Regions from separate parts of the Microtetraspora sp. AC03309 genome, predicted to be linked through region 3. Evidence: predicted binding sites of a transcription regulator. Region 3 holds the regulator's gene; each other region holds the start of a gene.
What was found. The regulator LexA, encoded in region 3, represses DNA repair genes until DNA is damaged. The targets are predictions, from matches to a motif close to TCGAACANNTGTTCGA.
Positions count from the first base shown of each region.

Region 1: IMZ11_RS19960 (DUF6504 family protein) is a predicted target of LexA. The motif match lies at 2,504-2,519, and genes of this name have one in related genera.
Region 2: IMZ11_RS32435 (enoyl-CoA hydratase family protein) is a predicted target of LexA. The motif match lies at 2,137-2,152, and genes of this name have one in related genera.
Region 4: IMZ11_RS38920 (Rv2578c family radical SAM protein) is a predicted target of LexA. The motif match lies at 2,644-2,659, and genes of this name have one in related genera.

Region 1 covers NZ_JADDIL010000031.1:90,140-94,781, reverse strand. The annotation lists gene IMZ11_RS19975 (ABC transporter permease) at 1-338, opposite strand, end outside; gene IMZ11_RS19970 (ABC transporter permease subunit) at 326-1,111, opposite strand; gene IMZ11_RS19965 (ABC transporter substrate-binding protein) at 1,186-2,331, opposite strand; gene IMZ11_RS19960 (DUF6504 family protein) at 2,576-2,842, shown strand; gene IMZ11_RS19955 (DNA polymerase III subunit alpha) at 2,842-4,642, shown strand, end outside.
Region 2 covers NZ_JADDIL010000070.1:9,807-14,448, reverse strand. The annotation lists gene IMZ11_RS32445 (glycosyltransferase family 39 protein) at 1-1,168, shown strand, start outside; gene IMZ11_RS32440 (SDR family oxidoreductase) at 1,156-2,058, opposite strand; gene IMZ11_RS32435 (enoyl-CoA hydratase family protein) at 2,167-2,913, shown strand; gene IMZ11_RS32430 (CoA transferase subunit A) at 2,914-3,783, shown strand; gene IMZ11_RS32425 (CoA-transferase subunit beta) at 3,780-4,532, shown strand; gene IMZ11_RS32420 (nitronate monooxygenase family protein) at 4,532-4,642, shown strand, end outside.
Region 3 covers NZ_JADDIL010000032.1:74,211-78,852, forward strand. The annotation lists gene IMZ11_RS20345 (MalY/PatB family protein) at 134-1,255, opposite strand; gene lexA (transcriptional repressor LexA) at 1,380-2,081, opposite strand; gene IMZ11_RS20355 (hypothetical protein) at 2,149-2,511, opposite strand; gene nrdR (transcriptional regulator NrdR) at 2,506-2,967, shown strand; gene IMZ11_RS20365 (vitamin B12-dependent ribonucleotide reductase) at 3,076-4,642, shown strand, end outside.
Region 4 covers NZ_JADDIL010000110.1:400-5,041, reverse strand. The annotation lists gene IMZ11_RS38930 (glycosyltransferase family 4 protein) at 1-625, opposite strand, end outside; gene IMZ11_RS38925 (methyltransferase) at 831-1,481, opposite strand; gene IMZ11_RS38920 (Rv2578c family radical SAM protein) at 1,610-2,635, opposite strand; gene IMZ11_RS38915 (hypothetical protein) at 3,036-3,434, shown strand; gene IMZ11_RS38910 (DUF3040 domain-containing protein) at 3,876-4,151, shown strand; partial or broken gene IMZ11_RS38905 (serine/threonine protein kinase) at 4,255-4,642, opposite strand, start outside.

The sequences.
Region 1 (4,642 bases), on a different contig from region 3:
TCCAGGACCGGTCCCAGCCGCGGCGCGCCCAGCCGTACGGCCAGCATGGCGGGCAGGGTGAGCAGCAGGACGAGCACGATGGTCGCCACCGCCAGCCCCAGGGACAGCAGCAGGCTGGAGCCGAACCCGGGAGCGGAGAAGATCTGGCCGTAGGCGTCGACGCTGAACCCCTGGGGATCGTCCACCGTGAACCAGAACGAGGCGGCCATCGGCACCAGGAAGTACAGCGCCGCCAGCGTCAGCACGGCCACGCGCCAGGCCCGCGGGCGTCCCCTGCGCCCGCGCCCGGCGGAGGCGGGCGGTTCCCCGGCGATCGGGGCGGGTGTCAGCGCAGCCATCGAGCGCTCCTGCGTTGCAGCGGCAGGTAGACCGCCATGACCAGCCCGGCCACCACGATCATGTCGAGGCTCAGCGCGAGCGCCACGTTCTCGTGGCCGATCAGCACGTTGCCGGTCAGCGCGTTGGCGATCTGGAGGGTGACCAGCGGCACCGTGGTCCCGACCATCGCGGCGGCGGTGGCGTAGGCGGCGAAGGCGCTGCCGAACAGCAGCACCACCCCGCCGAGCAGCGACGGCGTGAGCACGGGGACGCCCACGTACCGCCAGAACTGCCAGGCGGACGCGCCGTTGTTCAGCGCGGCCTCGCGCCACTGCGGCCGCAGCCCGTCCAGTGCCGGGGTGATGACGAGGACCATCAGCGGTACGGAGAAGTACAGGTAGACCAGGGTGAGCCCCCAGAAGTTGTAGAGGCTCCACCCGTGCTCGCCGAGTCCGAGGAGGCGGGTGACGACGCCGGAGTTGCCCAGCGTGGCGATCCAGGCGAACGCCAGCGGCACGCCGCCGAAGTTCGCCAGCACGCCCGACGCCGTGAGGACGGCCTCGCGCAGCCGCGAGGTGACGACGGCCTGGGCGAGGAAGGTGCCGAGGATCGTGCCGAGCACCGCGACCGTCGCCGACAGCTTCACGCTGCCGATCAGCGCGGTGAGGTAGGCGCCCTGCAGCGATTCGGCCAGGTTCTCCCCGGTGATCCGCCCCTGGCGGACGAACGTGCCGCCGAGCAGTACGACCAGTGGGGCGCCGAAGACGATCGCGACGAACGCCAGCAGCGGCACCGTCGCGATCCATCCTCTCGATCTCCTGCGGCTCCGGCCCGGCGCCGGGGCGGAAGCCGTACCCGCGGGAAGGCTCATCCGGAGACCGCGGCGCCCCAGCCGGTGGCGAGGGTCTCCTTGGCCTTGTTGATCTGAGCCTCGGTCGGGAAGGTGGGTGTGCCCTCGACCGCGGGGAGCTTGGCCACCACGGCGGCGTCGGCGGTGCCGTCGGCCTGCATCGCGGGCAGCAGGACCGCGCGGGCGTAGCCCTTGAGCCAGAGGTTCTGGCCCTCGGTGCTGTAGAGGAACTCCTGCCACAGGCGGGCGGTCGCGGGGTGCGGCGCGTCCTTGTTGATCGCCTGGGCGTAGAACTGGGCGTACTTGCCGTCGCTCGGGACGGCGACCTTCCACTCCACGCCCTTGGCCGCGAACTGGTCGGCGTACCCGGCGTTGAGGTAGTCCCAGTCGATGCTGATCGGCGTCTCGCCGTTCTGGACGGTCGCGGGGGTGGACTCGACGGGGTTGAAGTTGCCGGCGGCCTTGAGCTTCTTGAAGAACTCCAGCCCGGGCTGGATGTCGTCGAACGACCCGCCGTTGGCCAGGGACGCGGCGTAGACGCCGGCGAAGGCCGCGCCCGCCTTGGTCGGGTCGCCGTTCAGGGCGACCTTGCCCTTGTACTCCGGCTTGAGCAGGTCGGCGTACGTCTGCGGGCAGTTCGCCACCTTCTTGGCGTCGCAGCCGATCGACACGTAGCCGCCGTAGTCGTTGTACCAGGTGCCGTTCGGGTCCTTCTGCCCGTCGGGGATCTTGTCCCACGCCGCGACCTTGTACGGCGCGAACAGGCCCTCCTGCGAACCGCTGAGGGCGAAGGACTGGCCGAGGTCCAGCACGTCGGGGGCGCGGTCCTGGCCCTTGAGCGTCTTCACCGCGTTGATCTCGTCGGAACTGGAGCCGTCGGGGTTGTCGCTGGTGATCGTGATGCCGTACTTCTTCGAGAAGGCGTCGAGCAGCTCCCCGTAGTTCGCCCAGTCGCGGGGGAGCGCGATGACGTTGAGCTTGCCTTCCTTCTTGGCGGCTTCGGCCAGCTTGTCCAGCCCGCCGAAGTCGGCGGCAGAGGTGGCGGCCTTCGCGTCGGTCCCTCCGGAGCCGGCCGCGCTCTCGGTGGGTGCGGCGCCGCAGGCCGCGCTCAATGGGATGGCGATGGTCAGGGCGGCCACGAGGCCGGCGATGCGCGCAGACACGCTTTTGTCTCCCACTGTCGTACGTGGATCGAACGTAGGCGAACTCAATGCAACAAACCAGACCCAGTTAGCCCTGGGCAGATTGCGCTTTGGTGAACGGAAGGGCCCGGGACGGTGGCGCTTTGTGAACGGATCTCGGCGCGGTTCCGGCCCGAGTTGCGGTCGATCTTCTGAGAACATATGTTCGAAGTAGCACGTTGCGCCCGCCTTCCCCCGGGCGCCGACCATGGGGGGAAGATCCGTCTTGAGCAGACTTTATGGTGATCCGATCGAGGTGTGGATCCGGGACGACCGGCCCGCCCAGTTCGTCTGGCGTGACCGGCTCTACGCGATCCGCCAGGTGCAGGATCACTGGGTGGTGGCCCGCGAGTGGTGGAAGACCTCCGACACCGACCCGGGCGAGCGGCGGTTCTGGCGGGTCGAGGCCGGCGCGACCACCGGCGTCGGCACCTACGAGCTGCGCTTCGACACCGCGAGCGGCGGCTGGCTGCTGCTGAGGGCGTGGGACTGATGGGCTCCTTCGTCCACCTCCACGTGGCCTCCGCCTACTCCCTCCGGTACGGCACGGCGTTCCCGCCCGCCCTGGTCGCCCGCGCGGCCGCCCACGGCATGGACGCGCTCGCGCTGACCGACCGCGACGGCCTCTACGGCGCGATCAAGCACATCCGGGCGTGTCATGCCGAGGGCCTCGCCCCCATCGCCGGGGTAGACCTGGTCCTCGGCCCCAAGGAGCACTCCCGGGGCAAGGGCTCCCACGGCGGCGGCTCCCAGGGGGACGGTTCCCCGGGCAAGGACGAGTGGCGGATCGTCGTCCTGGCCCGCGCGGACGGCTGGGGCCACCTGTGCCGCCTCGTCACCGCCGCCCACCACGTGGGAGAGCGCGGCGAGCCGTATGTGACGCGCGAGATGGTGGCCGAGCACGCGTGCGGCCCCCCGGGCGACGCCCGGCTGACGGTGCTGCTCGGGCCCAGGTCCGATGTCGGGCACGCGGCGGCCGGACAGCGCGACGACGAGGCCAGGACGCTGCTGGCCGCCTGGCGCGCGGCGGTGCCCGACGTCGTGGTCGAGGTGACCGACCACTACGGCTACCGCGACGCGAACATCGCCGCCCGGATGATCGGCCTGGCCGACTCGGCGGGCGTCCCCGCCGTGCTGACCAACGCGGTGCGCCACCTCGACACCGCAGGCCACCAGGTGGGCAACGTGCTGGACGCCGCGCGCAGGCTCGCCCCGCTGCACGTCCGGCACCTGGAGCCCTCCACGCAGGCGTACCTCAAGAGCGGCGAGGAGATGGGCCCGGTGGCGGCCCGGGTCTGCGGCGGCGACCGGAACCGGATGGTCCGCCTCCTGGCGGAGACGCGTCACGTCGCGGAGAGGTGCGCGCTCGATCCGGTCGAGATCGTCCCGCTCCTGTCCGACCCGCCGGGCGCGCTGCACCTGCCGGAGATCGGCGGCGATCCGGTCCCGATGCTGCGGAACCGCTGCGACGACGGCCTGCGCCGCCGGGGAATGGAACGTTCGAAAGAGGCCAGGGACCGGCTCGCCGCCGAGCTGGACATCATCGAGAGGAAGCGGCTGTCCGGCTACTTCGTCGCGGTGGCCGGCATCACCGACATGATCCGCGACATGGGTGTGCGCTGCGCGATCCGCGGCTCCGGCGCGGGCAGCCTGGTCACCTACCTCACCGGCATCGGAGAGGTGAACCCGCTCGAACACGGCCTGCTGATGGAGCGCTTCCTGTCCGAGGGCCGCCACGGACTGCCGGACATCGACGTGGACGTCGAGTCCGCGCGCCGGCTCGACTGCTACCGCGCGATCCTCGGCCGGTACGGCGAGGCGCGGGTGGCCTGCGTCTCCATGATGGAGACCTACCGCGCCCGCAGCGCGATCAGGGAGGTCGGCGCGGCCATGGGGCTGCCCCCGCACGAGGTCGACGCCGTCGCCAAGGCGTTCCCGCACATCCGCGCCAAGCAGATCAGGGCCGCCCTGACCGACCTGCCCGAGCTGCGCGACAGCGGGCTGAACGACCGGTCGCTGGAGACGGTGTTCCGGCTGGCCGAGAAGCTCGACGGGCTGCCCCGGCACATCGCGCTGCACCCCTGCGGCGTGCTGGTCGGCAACGCCACGCTGCGCGACCGCACCCCGGTGGAGCGCAGCCTGCTCGACTTCCCGATGTCGCAGTTCGACAAGGACGACGTCGAGGAGGCGGGCCTGCTCAAGCTGGACGTGCTCGGCGTGCGCATGCAGTCCGCGATGGCCCACGCGCTCGATGAGATCGAGCGGGTCGACGACCTGCGGATCGAGCTGGACG
Region 2 (4,642 bases), on a different contig from region 3:
GTTCCACAGCGTCGAGCTGGTGGTCGGCGTGCAGCACGTCATGGGGCTCGGCATGGGCCTGATGATCTATCTCCTGCTGCGCCGCCGTTCGCTGCCCGCGTGGGGCGCGACGCTGGCCGTGCTGCCCGTGCTGTTCGACCCGTCGTTCCTGCGGCTCGAACACGCGGTCCTCTCCGACACCCAGGTCACGTTCCTCGTCATCGCCGCGCTGACGGTCCTCATGTGGCGGGCGAAGCCCTCGGTGCGGTCCGCCGCCGTGGCCGGGGTGCTGCTGGCGGTGGCCGGGCTCACCCGGACGGCCGCGGCGCCGCTGCTCGCCCTGTTCGTGCTCTACCTGGTCCTGCGGCGGGTCGGCTGGCGGCACGTGGTCGCGCTGGCCATCGCGGGGACGCTGCCGCTCGTCGCCTACGCGGGTTGGTATCAGCAGCACCACGGGCGCTTCGCGCTCAGCGGCTCGGACGGCGTGGCGCTGTGGGCGCGCACCATGACCTTCGCCGACTGCTCGAAGATCAGGCCGCCGGCCGACGAGGCGCGGCTCTGCCCGAACGGCACCGTCGTCGACGCCGCCGGGGAGTACGTGTGGGCCGCGGACGCCTCGCTCAACCGGCTGCCGGGCGACCGCTTCTCCCACAATGACCTGGCCAGGTCGTTCGCGCTGCGCGCCATCGCCGCCCAGCCGCTCGACTACCTGCGCGAGGTCGTCTCCGACGCGTCGCTCGCCTTCGCGTGGACGCCCGTGAGCCACCCGAAGCGGGTCGTCCCGGCGTTGTCGCTTCCGGTCGGCTCGTGGCCGCTGCCCTCGTTCCCGCTCATCCGCCAGGTCCGCGTGGAGTACGACCCCGCCATCCGCGGGATGGCGTCCGTCGCGCCCTACGACGCGTTCTTCGCGGCGTACCGCTACCCGAACGCGCTGCACGGCCCGCTGTTCGCCCTGGTCCTGCTGCTCGGCGGCCTCGGCGCGATCGGGCGGCGGCGTCCGGCGCTGCTGCCATGGGCCGCGGCGATGTTCCTGTTCGTCGGGCCGATCGCCGCGCTCGACTTCGACCACCGCTACATGCTGCCCGCGGTCCCGATCGCGTGCATCGCCGCGGCCCTGGGCGCGGCGAGCCTGTGGCGCGCCCGCCCGGGCCGCCGCGCGAAGGTGCGGCCCGGCCGTCAGGCGCCGTAGACGGGCTCGGGCCTGGCGGCCTCCTTCAGCAGGCCGCCGATCTCCGGGCCCAGCTCGGCGGCGTCCCAGCGGGCGCCCCTGTCGGTGGACGGACCGTGGCGGAAGCCCTCCATCACGCAGATGCGGCCGCCCTCGACCTCGAAGACGCGGCCGGTGACGTCCTTCGACTCGGCGGAGCCGAGCCAGGCCACGAGCGGTGAGACGTTCTCCGGCGCCATCGCGTCGAAGGCGCCCTCCTCCGGCGCGGCCATCGTGGCCGCGAAGACCTGCTCGGTCATCCGCGTACGGGCCGCCGGAGCGATGGCGTTGACGGTCACGCCGTACCGGCCGAGTTCGGCGGACGCGACCAGGGTGAGGCCCACGATGCCCGCCTTGGCGGCCGAGTAGTTGCCCTGGCCCACGCTGCCGAGCAGGCCCGCGCCGGACGAGGTGTTGATCACACGGGCGTCGGGCTGCCGGCCCGCCTTGGACTCCGCCCGCCAGTGCAGCCCGGCGTGCTTCAGCGGCAGGAAGTGGCCCTTGAGGTGGACGCGCATCACGGCGTCCCACTCCTCCTCGGACAGGTTCACCAGCATGCGGTCGCGCAGGAAGCCGGCGTTGTTGACCAGCACGTCGAGCCGGCCGAAGGTCTCCAGCGCCGTGGCCACCAGCCGCTGCGCCCCGGCGTCGGTGGCGATGTCGGAGCCCTCGGCGACGGCCTCGCCGCCGAGCGCGCGGATCTCCTCGACCACCCGCTGGGCGGGCCCGTCAGAGCCGCCCTCGCCGGAGAGGCTCACGCCGAGGTCGTTGACGACGACCTTGGCGCCCTGCCGGGCGAACTCCAGGGCGTGCGCGCGGCCGAGGCCACGCCCGGCGCCGGTCACGATGACGACGCGGTCCTTGCAGATCATTCTCAGCTCTCCTTGCCGGCGGCGGCGGTCGGGTAAGGCGGACCGTGTCCAGGCACGGTACCTTCTGCTACCGTCATTTCTAACAAATGTTTGGTGGAAAGGTAGCGTATGGGAATCTCCACCAGGAACCACGGCAACGGCATCACCGAGGTGGTCGTCGACGCGCCGCCGGTCAACGCGCTGACCGTGCGCGGCTGGTTCGACCTGGCCGACGCCGTACGGCAGGCAGGGCGTGAGCCGGAGACCCGCGTCGTCGTGCTCCGCGCCGAGGGGCGCGGCTTCAACGCCGGGGTGGACATCAAGGAGATGCAGGCGACCTCCGGGTTCGAGGCGCTGGTGGGCGCCAACCGGGGCTGCTACGCCGCGTTCTCGGCGGTGTACGAGTGCGAGGTGCCGGTGATCGCGGCCGTGCACGGCTTCTGCCTCGGCGGCGGCATCGGCCTCGTGGGCAACGCCGACGTCGTGGTGGCCTCCGATGACGCCTATTTCGGGCTGCCCGAGGTCGACCGCGGCGCGCTGGGCGCGGCCACGCACCTGGCCCGCCTGGTCCCGCAGCATCTGATGCGCGCGATGGTGTACACCTGCCGCAACGTCACGGCCGCCGAGTTGCACGCGTTCGGATCGGTGCTCGAGGTGGTGCCGCGCGATCGGCTCAGGGACGCCGCCTTCGAGGTCGCGGCCCAGATCGCCGACAAGGACCCCTACGTGATCCGCCGGGCCAAAGAGTCGCTGAACGGCATCGACCCGGTCGACGTCCACCGCAGCTACCGCTTCGAGCAGGGCTTCACGTTCGAGCTGAACCTCATGGGCGCGGGCGACCGGCACCGCGACAGCTTCGTCTCCGAGGGGGCGTAGATGACCACCAAGATCATGACGATCGAGGAGATCGTCGGGTCGCTGGAGAGCGGCATGACGATCGGCATCGGCGGGTGGGGCTCCCGGCGCAAGCCGATGGCCCTGGTCCGCGCGATCTACCGTTCGTCGCTCGACGACCTGACGATCGTGTCGTACGGCGGAGCCGACGTCGGCCTGCTGTGCGCCGCGGGCAAGGTCCGCAAGGTGATCGCCCCGTTCGTGACGCTCGACTCCGTCCCCCTGGAGCCCCACTTCAGGGCGGCCAGGCAGAACGGCACGATCGAGTTCGCCGAGTACGACGAGGGCATGTTCATGTTCGGCCTGCTCGCCGCCGCGCACCGGCTGCCGTTCCTGCCCACCAGGGCGGGTCTCGGCTCGGACGTCACACGGGTCAACCCGGACCTGCGCACGGTCCGCTCGCCGTACGACGACCAGGAGGAGCTCCTCGCGGTGCCCGCGCTGGCGCTCGACGTGGCCCTGGTGCACATGGACCGGGCCGACACGCGGGGCAACGGCCAGTACCTCGGCCCCGACCCGTACATGGACGACCTGTTCGCCAAGGCGGCGGGCCGCTGCTACGTGAGCTGCGAGCGCCTGGTGGACCCCGGCAAGCTGGACGGCCCGCCGCAGACGCTGCTCGTCAGCCGCATGCACACGGCGGGAGTGGTGGAGACGCCGAACGGCGGCCACTTCACCGACTGCGGGCCCGACCGCACCCGGGATGAGGCGTTCCAGCGGCACTACGCGAGCTCGGCCGCCGACCCCGAGGCGTGGACGGCGTTCGCCGACCGATTCCTGAGCGGCGACGAGACGGCCTACCAGGAGGCGGTCCAGCGGTGGCACGAGGAGCAGGAGGGGAAGGCACGATGAGCGCGACCCGTGCGGAGATCTGCGTGGTGGCCTGCGCCGAGGCGTGGCGCGGCGACGGCGAGATCCTGGCCGCGGCGATGGGCACCTGCTCGATCCTGGGCGCCCGGCTGGCCCGGCTCACCTTCGAGCCGGGGCTGCTGACCACCGACGGCGGGGCGATGCTCACCGCGGAGCCGGTGCCGTTCGGCGCGCCCGCCGGCCCGGTCGAGGGCTGGATGCCGTTCCGCGACCACCTCTGGCTGGTGCAGAACGGGCGGCGGCACGTCATGATGGGCGCCTCCCAGATCGACAGGTACGGCAACAGCAACATCTCGGCCGTCGGCGCGTGGGAGCGGCCCACGTCCCAGCTGCTCGGGGTGCGCGGCGCCCCCGGCAACACGATCTGCAACCCGACGAGCTACTGGATCCCCAGGCACTCGACCCGGGTGTTCGTGCCGAAGGTGGACATGGTCAGCGGCGTCGGATACGACCGCGCGGCCGAGTTGGGCCCGGCGGCGTCCCGCTTCCACGGCCTGGGCCGCGTGGTGACCGACCTCGGCGTGTTCGACTTCGGCACGGCCGACGGTGCGATGCGCCTGCTCTCGACCCACCCCGGGGTCACGGTCGAGCAGGTCGCCGCCGCCACGGGGTTCGACCTCGTGATCGACGGCGACGTGCCGGAGACGCGGCAGCCCACGGACGAGGAGCTGCGGCTGATCCGCGAGGTGCTCGACCCGAGGAGCCTGCGGGACCGGGAGGTCCGGGCGTGATCGAGCAGGTCCTGGACACGCCGCTGACCCGGCTCACCGGGGTGCGCCACCCCGTCGTGCAGACCGGCATGGGCTGGGTGGCGGGTCCGCGGCTGGTCTCGGCGGTGGCG
Region 3 (4,642 bases):
CCGGGCGGCGGCTCCGTCAGGACAGCGGCCCAGAAGACCGGATCGGAAGACCGGTTCGGGGACAGCGGCTCAGGACGGAGGCTCAGGACAACGCCCAGAAAACCGGCTCAGGACAGCGGCTCAGGACAGCGGCTCAGGACAGCGCGGTGGAGATCCGGGTCAGGATCTCTTCCAGGATCGGCTCCGAGGTACCGAAGTTGATCCGCGCGTAACCCTCGCCGCCCGGCCCGAACAACGGGCCGGGATTGAGCCTGACCCGCGCCTCCCGCTCCAGATAGGCGGCGGGGTCCTCATCCAGGAAGCCGAGGTCGAGCCACCCCAGGTAGGTGGCCTGGGGGATCCGGTAGCCCACTCGGGACGGCAGCCGCTCGGCGATGAGCCGGCGGTTGCGGTCCAGGATGGCGAGGACCTCGGCCAGCCAGGCGTCGCCGTGCCGCCAGGCGGCCACGGTCGCCTCCACGCCGAGCAGGTTGGGCGCGCCGTAGATGTGTGCGGGCTGCCGGTTCACCGCGTCGCGTACGGCCGGTGCGCCGAGATGCGCGACGGAGCAGCGGATGCCGCCCATGTTGAACGCCTTCGTCGCGGAGGTGAGCGTGACCGTGCGGGCGGGCAACAGCGTGCCGAACGGGATGTGTGACTGCGGCCCGTACGTCAGGTCGGCGTGGATCTCGTCGGAGAGGACCAGGGTGTCGTGCCGTTCGGCGTACTCGGCGAGCGCGCCCAACTCCTCGGAGGTGAACACCCGGCCGGTGGGGTTGTGCGGGTTGACCAGCAGCAGCACGGCGGCCGGCTCGTCCGGCACCTCGAACCGCCAGCCGTCGCCGTCCGGCAGCATCGGGATGGACAGCAGCCGCCGTCCCATCTCGGCGATGGTGCCCAGGAACGGGTGGTAGGCCGGAGTGTGCAGGGCGACGGTGTCACCCGGCCGGGTCGTCAGGTGCAGCAACACCTGGAGGGCCTGGTTGACGTCGCTGTAGGACCGGACGTGGCCGGGATCGGGGCGGAAGCCGTACCGGGTCTCCATACGCTCGGCGAACGCCTCGGCGAGGGGACCGACGGAGGGCTCGTCCAGCCACGAGGGATAGCCGAGGTCGGTCTCGGCGCGGCGCGCCACCGCCTCGCGCACCGCCTGCGGCACGGGGAAGTCCATGTCGGCGACCCAGGAGGGGATCACGCCGGGCGAGGTCTGCGACCACTTGAGCCCGTCGCGGAGGGAGGCGGCCTCCAGGCTGAGCTGGTCAAGGTTGCGCGTCACAGAGCAAGCCTATTTGCGGCAATCACCCTGATTGCTCCGTGACCGCTCCGCGGTGACAGAGGTCACCGCGGAGCGACGCAGGATGCGCGGTCCGGATGGTCGGCCCGCTCGGCGGGCCGGGGACCTAGAGCTTGCGCAGGACCGCGGTGACCTTGCCCAGGACGGTCGCCTCGTCGCCAGGGATCGGCTCGTAGTTGGCGTTGTGCGGCACCAGCCACACATGCCCGTCCTTGCGCTTGAAGGTCTTCACCGTGGCCTCGCCGTCGATCATGGCGGCCACGACGTCGCCGTTGTCGGCGACCGGCTGCTGGCGCACCACGACCCAGTCGCCGTCGGCGATGGCGGCGTCGATCATCGAGTCACCGCTGACCTGGAGGAGGAACAGCGTTCCCTCACCGACCAGCTGCTTCGGCAACGCGAAGACGTCCTCGATGCTCTGCTCGGCCAGGATCGGGCCTCCGGCGGCGATGCGGCCGACCAGCGGCACGTACGCGGCGGTCGGGCGGCTGAAGCCGGGCTCCACCTCCGCGGCGTCCGGGTCGACCCACAGCACCGGCTCGCCGGGCAAGCGGACCTCGAGCGCCCGGGGGCGGTGCGGGTCGCGGCGCAGGTACCCCTTACGCTGCAACGCCGTGAGCTGATGCGACACGCTGGAGGTGCTGGTCAGCTGGACCGCCTCACCGATCTCGCGCATCGAGGGCGGATATCCGCGCTGCTGCACGGAGTCGCGGATGACCTCGAGGATCTTGCGCTGCCTGGGGGTGAGACCAAGGGAGTCACGCCTGCGCACCGCAAGGTCGCTGACACTCTCTTCCTGCCCGCTCACCAAACCACCTCCCAATCCGTGTTCTTCATGTCGCACAGAGCGACGGTACCTCGATCAAAGATCATCATCAAACAATTGTTCGATTCGATGTGAATACCGCCACCTGTGTGGATGTAGCAACATCGTACGGGAGTTCGATCGACATCGTGTTCGATATTGCCGAGATTTCGCCGATCTTCTTGTAATGTGCCCGCGCGATGCCATCGGGGCCTGCGACACGCCCGGGGTTCAGGTGATTCCCCAGGTTGAACAGCGACTTCGCCCGAGCCTTCGCGGCCGACTTGCGTTCAAGGTCGGGCACTTCTACGGTTGGACCACAACATCTAGTAGTTACAGCGATGTACTTCACCACAGCTTGTGTTTCCGTGACCGCTTCACGACGATTTCGTGAGGTGGGCGCAAGCGTTTCCAGGGAGGCGATGACGTGCACTGCCCGTTTTGTCGTCACCCGGACACGCGGGTCGTCGACAGCCGCTCTACCGAGGACGGGGCCGCGATTCGCCGCCGGCGAACCTGCTCGGAATGCGGGCGCAGGTTCACCACCCAGGAAACCGTTCTGCTCATGGTCAGCAAGCGCAGCGGAGTGACCGAGCCGTTCTCGCGTGACAAGGTCGTCGCCGGTGTGCGGCGGGCCTGCCAGGGACGCCCGGTCGGCGAGGATTCGCTCGCCCAGCTCGGGCAGCTCGTGGAGGAGAGCATCAGGGCCACCGGATGCGCCGAGATCGCCTCGCACGAGGTGGGCCTGGCCATCCTGGGGCCGCTGCGCGAGCTGGACGAGGTCGCCTACCTGCGCTTCGCCTCCGTCTATCGGGGGTTCGAGACGCTGGCCGACTTCGAGGCCGAGATCGAGCAGCTCAGAGCCACGCGCACCGCCGTCCAGCAGTAGCGGCGGGAGTTGGCGGGACGGCCGACGCGGACGCCCGTCACGCACGGTGGTTAAACAGACACGTGATCGGATGCGAGGGGCTCCACCGGGCCCCGGGAGGGGGAATTCATGACAGAGATCGTGAACGGCACCGAGACGGGCACCGGGGGACGGGGTGGCAAGCGGCCGGCGCGTAAGGGGCTCAAGATGAAGCGCGTCTTCACCACCCCGGGGGTCCACCCGTACGACGCGGTGACCTGGGAGCGCCGCGACGTCGTCATGACGAACTGGCGCGACGGCTCGATCAACTTCGAGCAGCGCGGAGTGGAGTTCCCCGAGTTCTGGTCGGTCAACGCCGCCAACATCGTCACCAGCAAGTACTTCCGCGGCGCCGTCGGCACGCCCCAGCGCGAGTCGAGCCTGCGGCAGCTCGTCGACCGGGTCGTGGACGTCTACACCAGGACCGGGATCGAGAACGGCTACTTCGCCGGCGACGAGGACGCCGAGATCTTCGACCACGAACTCAAGCACGCCCTGATCAACCAGGTCTTCAGCTTCAACTCGCCGGTGTGGTTCAACGTGGGGACGGCCTCGCCGCAGCAGGTGAGCGCGTGCTTCATCCTGGCCGTGGACGACCAGATGGAGTCCATCCTTGAGTGGTACAAGGAAGAGGGCGTCATCTTCAAGGGTGGTTCCGGTTCGGGGATCAACCTCTCCCGCATCCGCTCCAGCAAGGAACTGCTCTCCAGCGGCGGCACGGCCAGCGGCCCGGTGTCGTTCATGCGCGGCGCCGACGCCTCCGCGGGCACGATCAAGTCCGGCGGCGCGACCCGCCGGGCGGCCAAGATGGTCGTCCTGGACGTCGATCACCCCGACATCGAGGAGTTCATCGACACCAAGGCGCGCGAGGAGGACAAGATCCGCGCGCTCCGCGACGCCGGGTTCGACATGGACCTCGGCGGCAAGGACATCGTGTCCGTCCAGTACCAGAACGCCAACAACTCCGTCCGGGTCTCCGACGAGTTCATGCGCGCCGTCGAGAGCAACGGCGACTTCGGCCTGCGCGCCCGGCTGACCGGCGAGATCATCGAGAAGGTCGACGCGAAGTCGCTGTTCCGCAGGATGGCCAAGGCCGCCTGGGAGTGCGCCGACCCCGGCGTGCAGTACGACGACACGATCAACGACTGGCACACCTGCCCGGAGACCGGGCGGATCACCGCGAGCAACCCCTGCTCGGAGTACCTCCACCTGGACAACTCCTCCTGCAACCTCGCGTCGATCAACCTGCTGAAGTTCCTGCGCGACGACGACACGTTCGACGTGGAGAACTTCGTCAAGCTGACCGAGCTGATCATCACCGCGATGGACATCTCGATCACCTTCGCCGACTTCCCGACCGAGAAGATCGGCGAGACCACCCGGGCCTATCGCCAGCTCGGCATCGGCTACGCCAACCTCGGCGCCCTGCTGATGGCCACCGGCCACGCCTACGACTCCGAGGGCGGCCGCGCGATCGCCGGCGCCATCACCTCGCTGATGACCGGCGCCTCCTACCGCCGCTCGGCGGAGCTCGCCGCGATCGTCGGGCCGTACGACGGGTACGCGCGCAACGCCGAGGCGCACAAGCGCGTCATGCGCAAGCACGCGCACGCCAACGACGACATGCGCACGGTCGACGACATGGACCGGGTCATCC
Region 4 (4,642 bases), on a different contig from region 3:
CCCACGCCCGGATCAGCAGGTCGTAGCCCTTTCCGTAGGTGAGACGGCCGACGGCGACGACGGTCTTCGCGGTCAGAGGGGAGAGGCCGCCCTTCAACCTGGTCACCGCGTTGGGCATCTGCGCGAGCAGGCGCGGCCGGGTCTTGAGTGCCCGCTCGTACGCCTGGAGGTCGGACCGCGTCAGGGTGACCACGGCGTCGAGCCTGCCGTAGCGGCGGCTGATCTGCTTGCGCAGCTCAGGGCCGTGACCGCCCAGGTTGCCGTGCTCCTGAGCGATCGTGATGATCTCCGGAGGCGCGACCAGGGACATGATCAGGTTCAGGCCGGGTCTGGTTCCGATGAGGACGCCGCGCCGCCGCCCGCGGATGTACCGGATGAGCTTGAGATCGGTACGCAGCGTGAACCAGTGGTGGGCCGCCTCCTCCTTCGGGATCAACCTGCTGGGGAAGCGGGACAGCAGCCCCTTCCTGCGGGGAAGGCGGTCGTCCAGGTAGCGGATGCGGACGCCTGGCGGGACCGGGAAGAACGGCTCCTCACGCTCCCGGACCACGCTCACGATTTCGACGTCGTGTTCCCGGGCGAGATATCCGGCGAGGTTGAACACCGTCCGGATCGTTCCGCCCATCCCGTTCGCGTGCAACAGGAGAATGCGTACCTCGTGTACGTTTCGTGGCTCGGCGTGCCGTGCGCGGCTACTATCACGCGCCTCTCGTATTTTGACCGCCGAACGCCGCAGAATCCCCGTAAACGACAAAATGCTTCCCCGTCCGATTTCGGTTTTTATCCCTATTTCCTAGGACGAAGCGGCATGCCTGAAAGGTTGATGTGAACTACATCACAATATGGTCACGGAGGCTCCACACCGTCGTGCGCTTGTACGGAACGTCCTCCAACACTGCGGGAACCAGGTGGACGCTCGCCGGCGTGAACCGGTCGCGCGGCAGGTAGGAGCAGGCGCGCTCGGGATCGCCCGCCAGGACGGTCCGCCCCGCCGCCGCGTCCGCTGATCGTGTACGGAGAAGGAACGGCATGACGCGCCCGGTGAGCGCCGCGTCGTAGAAGGCGTCGCCCACCAGCACGACGTCCTCCCCGGGTGTCGTGGAGAGGATGTCGCCCGGGCGGACCGTGACGGCGGTGCCGTTGGCCCGGGCGTTGAGTGCGATGGCGGCCACGGCGTGCGGATCGATGTCATTGGCGATCACGTGGGCGGCGCCCGCCATGGCGGCGGCGATGGCGACCAGGCCGGATCCCGAGGCCAGATCGAGCACGGTCCGGCCTCTGACCAGCTCGGGGCGGTCGAGCACGTGCCGGGCCAGCGCCTGCCCACCCGCCCACGCGTAGGCCCAGTACGGCAACCCGCCGGTCCGTTCCCAGAGCCCGAACACCTCGTCCTGTGCCTCCGCAGGCGCCAGGTGCAGCCGGATCTCCGGGACGTACGGCACGGCCGTGAGCCGCGTGTGCGCCCGCACCAGATCGTCCATGCCCGCGCCTCCCTGTGCCGCACTCTAGACCGGCCGCTCTTCAGATCAGTCGGCGAACCAGTACTCCGGCGACGGTTGAGATCATGGATGAGATCCACGCTGATGGTGGCATGCGGCGGGCGGTGACCTCACATGAGGGTGAGCTGCTCCGGGGCGGCGGGTCGCGGGCGTTCCCGGACGGCGCGCACCGCGCGGCTCGCCGACCGTCCGACGCCATGGCGCCGGGCCAGCTCGCCCACCTCGCGGCCGATCCGCTCCTGGTACGCCTTCGGAGCGTAGGCGCCCCTGCCGTACAGCTCCAGGTAGCGGGGGACGAGGCGCGGGTGCTCGCGGGACAGCCAGGCGAGGAACCACTCGCGGGCGCCGGGCCGCAGGTGCAGCACGATCGGCGCGATGTGCGTGGCGCCCGCTTCCGCGATCTCCCGCACGGTCGCGTCCAGCGCCTGCGGGGAGTCGGTGAGGTAGGGGAGGATCGGAGCCATCAGCACGCCACAGCGGACGCCGCGCTGGTTGAGCGTGGCGCAGACGTCCAGCCGCTTGCGCGGGGCGGGCGTCCCCGGCTCCACCGCGCGCCAGACGTCCTTGTCGATGAAGCCGACCGACACGGCGGTGCTCACGTCGGTGACCTCGGCGGCCTCGGCCAGCAGGTCGAGGTCGCGCAGGATCAGCGAACCCTTGGTGAGGATCGAGAAGGGGTTCGCGGCATCCCTGAGCGCCGCGATGATGCCGGGCATCAGCTCATATCGCCCCTCGGCCCGCTGGTAGCAGTCGACGTTCGTCCCCATCGCGATCGCCGCGCCCCGCCATTTCGGGGCGGCCAGCTCCTTGCGGACGAGATCGGGCGCGTTGACCTTCACCACGATCTTCGAGTCGAAATCCCGCCCGGAATCCAGATCGAGATATTCGTGCGAGCGCCGCGCGAAGCAGTAGACGCAGGCGTGGCTGCACCCCCGATAGGGGTTGACCGTCCACTCGAACGGAACGTGGCTCGCCCCTGGCACCCGGTTGATGATCGACCGGGCGTGGATCTCGTAGAACGTGATGCCCCTGAACTCGGGGGTGTCGAACGTCCTGGTCACCGCGCCGCGGGCGAACAACGGGGTGACCGGATCGCCCTGGCCCGAGTCGTCCAGCCGCAGATTGTCCCAGCGCATAGGTTAATTAGAACAAGAATTCGAGACGGTCCGCAACTCGGCTCCGCAGGGTCGTGGGACGACGAGCCGTCGGGGCATGGCGGGCTGGTGGCGCGAACGCGGGCGTCGGGCACCCGGAGTTCCGCGAAGTGTCGGTCCACGGAGAAGTCGATCCGAACAAACGGTAATCCGCCCCGACCGGGCCCTTTGCCGCTTACGGGTGACCACCGGCGGTGGGCGTCCCTACCGTTGGGGTAGGTCGACACGCCGTTTCGGCGTCATCCCGGGAGACCGATTCGACGCTCCGTCCGTCCGCACCTCAGCTCGCGGCCCCGCCGCGTCGCTCCGCGGACCCGACACCACGAGATCCGGTCCCGCCACCGAGCAGGCGCGGGGAACCGTCACGCACGGAGTGATTCCCATGCTCAGATACGCACTGGCCACCGGCGCGCTGCTGGCCTCCGCCCTCGTCACTCCCGCTCTCCTCTCCGCCCCGTCGGCGAACGCCGCCGTCGCGACTCGGGCCGCATGCCCCACCTCGACCGCCACGGATGGAGACTGCTGGTGGCGGAAGGGCTGCATGTACTGCACGGAGAACGGACAGGCGGTCCGGATCACCTGCAGCGAGGGGAGGCGCGAGCGTGAGCGCGGTCTCGTCGAAACGAAGCGCGAGCGCGCTCGCCATCGTGCACGGCTCGAACGCGAGCACTACCTGCACGGCGGTGAAATCGGAGAGCGGCGGGAGCGGGAGCGGGCGCGGGCACGCCGTCGCGCCGAGCGCGAACGCGAGCGCTGGGAGCAGCGGCACCGTCGTCACTAGCGCGGGCGTTGGGAGCGCGGTCGGATGGGGCGCGGCCACCAGTCGCGCGACGGCCAGTGAGTCTCAGGACGATCCGTCGCTCAGGCTGGAGCCGGGCCCCTCGACCCGAATGCGCCTCTTGTGTTCCAAGGTCTCGCGGACCCGGGATCGAGATCGGCACAGCGCGGCGGAGCTGCGAAGGGGGCCTTCTCCGCGCCTGTGCGCAAGAGGTGTGTGGGGAACATGAGTGCACCAACAGGACTTCACACAACCAACGGTGACCATAGAGAGGCAACGGAACACTTCGGTTCTGACCTCGGCGACCTTATACAGCCAACGACAACGTTCGGCTGCGAGCGGCCCGCTAAACAGATCTTAAATACCCGCCCAGGAAACGGCTAACGATCTTCATCGTTGGGCAGAACGTCGGCACACACCTTGCGTTCCGGGGAGGTGCGCCATATGGCCTGGTCGCAGGACGAAGAGCGGATGCTGGCGTTGATCGAACAGCACCTCACCGATGAGGACCCGCGGCTCGCCGCCCGTCTCGAATCGTTCAATGAGCGTGTCGAGCGTCGTCGGCGGGGAAGACGACGCGATGATCGCGAGCGGCGGCGGAGCATGCCGCAGCGCTCCACGGTCATCATCATCGTCAGTTGGTTGCTGATCGCCACCTTGATCACAACGTTGCTGATCATGGCACTGCACAATGACGCCGCCGCCGCGTTCCCCGCTTGAGCCGCCTCAGGCCCCCTGACGTCCCGAAGCCCCCGTAAGCCCCCAGCCCGCCGGGAAGGCGGAAGAGGCGGGGGAGGCGCGGGGGAGGAAGGCCGGCGGAGGCTCAGCGTGACGTTCCCGGCGCACCCCGCATGGTGAAGTTGTCGAAGCCCATCTTGAGTGTCGCCGCGCTCTTCTCGCCGACCCGCCCGATGATGCCGACCTGCCCGCCCGGCAACGCCCTGCCGTCCACCACGGACCCGGCCTCGGAGCCGTTGACCCACATGGTCAGCTCCACGCCCTCCTCCGTCGCCTTGCACCGGGCCTGCACGCTGGTCGGCTCGCCCTGCTCGGACGGATCGGTCTGGACCGGAGAGGTCAGGTCGCCGCCCGCATCGTCCACGACCTTCCGGATCCTGGCCCGCCCGGCGGTGTCGAGGAGGAACTCATAGCGCGTGACCTTGCTTCCCTCGGGCTTCTGCCGGCAGAACAGGCCGTACTCTCCGGCACCC